2 regions of the Lacinutrix undariae genome follow, and region 2 is predicted to be linked to the other one. Evidence: riboswitches for the same ligand, from Rfam matches in the RefSeq annotation. Region 2 holds a riboswitch; the other holds the start of a gene.
The links. A riboswitch is a leader RNA that binds a small molecule or an ion and turns the genes downstream of it on or off. The one in region 2 is predicted to bind cobalamin.
Positions count from the first base shown of each region.

Region 1 (3,217 bases), 870 kb from region 2:
AATACGTATTCAACGAAAGTTTAGCATCTTTAAAACTAAATTCATGTCCTAAATCTAACTGATATGAGGTTTCAGGAACCAAATCTAAATTCCCTCCTGGTTGCCAATACAAATCATTAAATGTTGGTACTCTATAATTTTTAGATCCATTTAATTTAAGTGTATATTTTTTTGAAACCGCATAAGCCACATCAAAAGAAAATAATAACGGACTCTCAAAACCTGAAGTAAAATCTTGTCTTAAATTAACGCCATATTGCCAAGTTGTATTAGGTTGATATTGTAATAATGCTGTGGTAGATAATGCTTTTCGGTTGGGCGATCCAAAACTACTTCCGCTACCATCATAATAAGTATACTCTACAATTGGTTTTAGCTTAAAATCTTTAGCTAATGCAATATCCGCTGTATAATTAACTAAGAAAGTATTTACTTTTCCGAAGGTATAATTATCAGTGTTTTTATTACCAAAGTATTTAAATTGCTCTTGTAAATGGGCTGCTTTTAATTTTGAAGTCACATTATTTCCATGTCTAGACCATTCTAACATGGTTCTAAAATTATCATCTTCATATTTCGCTAAAGATGGTGATGATGCTGTTCCAGAAAATTCGCGTTCTCCAATAAAATTTTGATGATACAATTTAATTACATCTTTATCAGATAAAATATAGCCTAAATTCGCATTAAAACTCAAATTGTTATAAGCGCCATTTTGGTTCTTTTTATCAGTCCCTAAATATTTATAATCGTTATCCGAATCTACATAATTAACACCAAAAGTTCCTGAGAATTTATTTTTTCCGAAGGAAGACAGATAACTCAGGTTTTTAGTAGTGTAACTTCCGTAAGAAATGCGCACTTCGTTTTTAAAATGTGTATTGAAGTTTAGCGTATTATTTAAATGAATACTTCCGCCAATGGCACCGCTACCGTATTGTACAGATCCTCCACCCGATCTTATACTTACACTATTAAAATTTGTGGTATTTATGGTATTAAAATCTGTTTGACCAGTAAGTTGTGAGTTAATTGAAATTCCGTTCCAAATTACAGCCGTTTGTGAGGCGTTTGTTCCTCTAAAAGAAGGCGAAGACACCATGCCGTAACCATTCTCTTTAAAATAAATGGTAGAATTGTAACGTAACAAATCTGTAAAAGAGCTGTTATTTTTCTTTAATACAGAATCGTTTAAAACCATAACTTTAAAACCTGCTGCATTTTGCTTCAGTTTTACATCACTCAGTATCACTTCATCTAATTTTTGAATAGAATCTAGACGTGTCTGCGCATGTGACATATAGCACAAAGCAATTCCTAAAAATAAAAATAGTTTATCTCTCATAATTCAAACACTTTTCTCCCGAAAGTAATATGGATTACAAATTGAGGCAGGTCTCCTGACTTGCGTCTTCGTGTTGGTCTTCCCAGAAATCTCCAGTGACTATAGAAGTGGTACACGAAGCTTTATAGCTTACAGTTGCGGGAACAGTTCTGGAATTAATTATTATAATCTCACCAGATTCCCTTTTAATCTCGCGTTAACGAGAACCAAAATTCGCTGCAAAAATAAACATTTTGTTTACTATAATGAGTTAAAGGTTAAATAATATTACTTTTGAATTTTAAAACCTATCATTGTGAAACATTTACTATCCCTTTTTATTTTAATAAGTTTTATTGCTTGTAAAAATAACTCCGTACAAAATCCAATAGCCAAACAAGATATTAGCACTGCTACACTTACTCATGCTACAGGTTTTACAATTACCTCTACTGAGAATTTTAAAATATTAACAATAAAAAATCCATGGCCAAATGCTGAAGAGGATTATAAATACGCATTAGTTCATAAAAATGTAGCGTCAAAAATCACTTTAAATAAAGATGAATTTGATGGTATTATTACTATCCCTATCCAAAAAATTGTGGTTACCTCTACCACTCACATTCCTGCCTTAGAGCTTTTAGGTGTAGAAAACACTTTAGTAGGTTTCCCCGGAACAGATTATGTATCGTCTGAAAAAACAAGAACTTTAATTGATAATAAGAGCATTAGAGAACTAGGTAAAAACGAAGGGATTAATACCGAAGTTTTATTAGAATTACACCCTAATCTTGTGGTTGGTTTTGGAATTGATGGTAACAATAAATCTTTCGAAACGATTAAAAAATCTAATATTCCTGTGATATATAATGGAGATTGGGTAGAAAAATCACCTTTAGCAAAAGCCGAATGGATTAAGTTTTTTGGCGTTCTTTACAATAAAGAAAAAGAAGCAGATTCCATTTTTAAGACTATTGAAAAAGATTATCTAGAAGCAAAAATCATTGCAAAAACAGTAAAAAGCAAACCAAGTATTTTAAGTGGTGCCATGTATAAAGATGTGTGGTATTTACCAAATGGTACAAGCCCAGAAGCGCAATTATTAAAAGATGCCAATGTAAATTATTTATGGTCTGAAACTACCGCAAGCGGAAGTATTGCTTTAAGTTTTGAAGCTGTCTATACTAAAGGAAAATCGGCTGAAATTTGGTTGAGTCCTTCTTATTACAATTCGTTAGAAGCTTTAGAAAAAGCAAATACACATTACACACAATTTGACGCTTTTAAAAATAATAACATCTATACGTTTGTTAATAATACCGGAAAAACAGGCGGCGTTACTTATTACGAATTAGGAACCGCAAGACCCGATTTAGTGTTAAAAGATTTAATTAAAATTTGCCATCCAGAATTATTAAAAGATTACGAACCTCATTTTTTTCAAAAATTAAAATAATTGCATAACACCAACACATACAAACGTTCATACTTGGTATTAATTTTAGTATTAATCCTCTGTTTTTTCGCAAACATTAGTTTGGGGTCGGTGTCTATTCCTATTACCCAGATTTTTAAAAGCCTGTTTAGCAATATCGATAATGAATCTTGGCAGTACATTATTATAAACTACCGCTTACCAAAAGCATTTACGGCAATTTTGGTAGGTTCAGGCTTAGGTATTTCTGGTTTATTAATGCAAACCCTTTTTAGAAACCCACTTGCTGGTCCGTTTGTACTTGGTATTAGTTCGGGAGCGAGTTTAGGTGTAGCCATCATTATATTAGGAGCTAGTTTTTTAGGTACCGCTTTTACAGGTTTACTGGTTTCAAAATGGAGTATTGTAATTGCTGCTAGTTTAGGTAGTTTTTTAGTGCTTTTAGCTGTATTAAC
Region 1 covers NZ_CM128809.1:154,700-157,916, forward strand. The annotation lists gene ACU4C5_RS00760 (TonB-dependent receptor plug domain-containing protein) at 1-1,345, opposite strand, end outside; cobalamin riboswitch at 1,374-1,571, opposite strand; gene ACU4C5_RS00765 (ABC transporter substrate-binding protein) at 1,641-2,783, shown strand; gene ACU4C5_RS00770 (FecCD family ABC transporter permease) at 2,784-3,217, shown strand, end outside.
Region 1: another riboswitch for cobalamin. It lies ahead of ACU4C5_RS00760 (TonB-dependent receptor plug domain-containing protein); the one in region 2 lies ahead of ACU4C5_RS11585 (acyl-CoA thioesterase).

Region 2 (3,217 bases):
AGCCGTTTATAATATCAATGACAACGAGTTGGTCATGGTAGCCACCGATAGATTGAGTGCCTTTGATGTGGTGATGCCTAAAGGGATTCCTTATAAAGGACAAATATTAAATCAGATTGCCACCAAAATGATGGATGCTACCCAAGATATTGTTCCTAATTGGTTAACTGCCACTCCAGATCCTAACGTTGCCGTTGGGTTATTGTGTGAGCCTTTTAAGGTTGAAATGGTAATTCGTGGCTATATGTCTGGTCATGCAGCGAGAGAATATAAATTAGGAAAACGTGAACTTTGTGGTGTTGCGATGCCAGAAGGGATGAAAGAAAATGATGCTTTTCCTGAGCCTATAATTACGCCAGCTACCAAAGCAGAAATGGGCGATCATGATGAAGATATTTCTCGCGAAGCTATTTTAAAACGTGGTATTGTTTCGGAAGCAGATTATATAGTTTTAGAAGATTATACACGTAAACTTTTTAAACGCGGATCGGAAATAGCTGCCTCTAGAGGTTTGATTTTAGTAGATACTAAATATGAATTTGGAAAAACTAAAGACGGTAAGATTGTATTAATTGATGAAATTCATACGCCAGACTCTTCACGTTATTTTTATGCTGAAGGGTATCAAGAACGTCAAGATAAAGGAGAAGCTCAAAAACAATTATCAAAAGAGTTTGTACGCCAATGGTTAATCGCTAATGATTTTCAAGGTTTAGAAGGACAAACTGTTCCAGAAATGACAGACGCATATATTACATCGGTTTCTGAACGTTATATTGAATTATACGAAAATATTACTGGTGAAACTTTTGTAAAAGGTGACGTTAGCGATATTGAAAATAGAATAGCACAAAATGTTTTAGCGTATTTAAAATAAGGCTTCAAACAATTACTATAAAAAACCTCGCCTATCAATTATGGCGAGGTTTTTTTGTATCTGAAACTTACTGTTTCATGATTTTGATAGGTTTTTTATTAGTATCAATTGCTACAAATGTAAATTCTCCGTGTATCGCTTTTTCGCGATGTTCAGAATACATTTGTTCGATATATATTTCTACAGACACTTTTAAGCTCGTATTTCCTATGTAGGTGATTTTACCTATCAGTTCAGCGATAGTTCCTGCAGGAATAGGTTTTTTAAAATCAATACGATCGCTACATACGGTAACCATTCTTTGGCGGCTAAAACGTGTTGCAGTTATAAAAGCAACCTCATCCATTAAATGCATAGCTGTACCACCAAAAAGGGTGTCGTAATGATTGGTTGTGTTAGGGAAAACAGCTTTGAAAATATGTGTCTCAGCACGTTTAATTTTATCTTCAATGTCTGGGGTGATTTGTGATTGCATGTGTTTTTAAGTTTAGTTAAATGTTTTTTAGCAGAATTTCTGCTTTGCAATACACATGATAAAAGTAGGGGTACACATAGAGGTCCACAAATTACCTAATAATAGATAATGTATGTTACTTGTATGTTGGGACCTCAGGCTTCAAATCGCGAAAGCAAAGTCGTCTTAGAAATGGCAGGTATCCTGACTTGTAACAGTTATCATCATCCTTCCCGTTTATATACAGTGGATATTAAGCGATGGTACTTTTTGTGTTACTTACAGTTGCGCGACAGTTCGTGATTTTCACACGATTCCCTTTTAATGCACGATTAAGTGTCACCTTTTCTTTTTTATGAAATTAAATAAAGAACTTGTTTATGATAAGCGAAATTAGGCTTTAATTATTTTAAATTCAAAAGATCAATGAAATCTTATTTGTTTTTTAGGTTGAATTGTTTTTAACTGTGTCTAAACAGGACGTACGACACATGAGAATTGACTCCTTTTATGATTTATGTAAAGACAGTTTAAACTGTTGCGGTGTCATTAATTCCATTTTTTTAAATTGTCTGTTGAAATAACTCGTATTATTAAAACCGGATTTGAATGCAATTTCCGACATTCTAACATCTACAGACTCTTTAATCAGTTTTTTTGAAAACTTAATTTTTTCAGAATTGATATAATCAATAGGCGAAATCCCTAAGGTGTTTTTAAATTGTTTGTGAAAATGAGAGGTACTCATATAAGCTTTTTTTGCTAAAAGATCAACACTAATATCTTTATTAGTGAGGTTCTCTTTAATGAATTTTATAACAGTTCCTATTCTGGTGTCGTTAAAAATGTGATGTGGATCGTTTAATATTAAAGATTTTGCTTTGGTTTGTAAGAGTCTAATAATTAATTCCTGAATCATTAAATCTAATAACACATCTTTTGATTTGTTGCTATTGGTAAACGTATAGGTTAGGCGTTCTATTAAGTGGTTAACATCTGCGTTATTAATTAAATGAGATGTTGTTTCCTGTAAATTCCAAGTATTATTTTCATTTTCAATAGCTACTTGCTGATTAAATTTCTCAACAACCTCATCAATTTTAAAAGCATCAATACCTAAAGCTAAACATTGTGTTGGTTTTTTTGTGGTTGCCACAGGAAAATCAATAACCATTTCTTTATTGGTTGGCATTACTACAGATTCGCCAGGAAAAAAATTGAAAGGTTCAAAACCGTCAAGATGCATAACTTTCTTTCCAGTGAGCATACTCGCAATAATGGGGAAGTTAAAAGTTAGAGACACTTTTTCGGCAAAAGCATGAGTTTCAAAAATATTAAGTTCAGCATAATCGGCATTGTAGGTTGTTCTGTTTTCTACTAAAGTAGTCATCTTCCTGTTACTTCTATGTGTATTTAATAGTGATTTCATACTTAATGTTATAAAAAATAATTCACAAATTTGTTAATAATAGATATGTTCAAAACTATGATAAATATGTTCAAGGGAATTAGAATATGATAAAATAACTTTATAAAAAATAAAGATAATCTATTTTTAAGATTAAATAAATGTCTAATTATTAATTTAACACAAAATTACATGAGTTATTCAAAACCGCAATTTAAAGAGAAATATGACAATTTTATAAATGGAAAATTTGTAGCACCAATAGGTGGGCAATATTTTGAAAACACCTCTCCAATAGATAATAGTTTAATTGCTAAATACCCAAGATCACAAAAAGAAGATGTAGAGTTAGCTTTAGATGCTGCAAATGCTGCAAAAGACGCATGGGGAAATACCTCAGCAACCGAGCGTTCTACATTATTAAATAAAGTGGCTGATATTATTCAGGAACATTTAGAAGAATTTGCCTTAGTAGAAA
Region 2 covers NZ_CM128809.1:2,581,085-2,584,301, forward strand. The annotation lists gene ACU4C5_RS11580 (phosphoribosylaminoimidazolesuccinocarboxamide synthase) at 1-877, shown strand, start outside; gene ACU4C5_RS11585 (acyl-CoA thioesterase) at 945-1,352, opposite strand; cobalamin riboswitch at 1,509-1,693, opposite strand; gene ACU4C5_RS11590 (AraC family transcriptional regulator) at 1,840-2,760, opposite strand; gene ACU4C5_RS11595 (aldehyde dehydrogenase family protein) at 2,932-3,217, shown strand, end outside.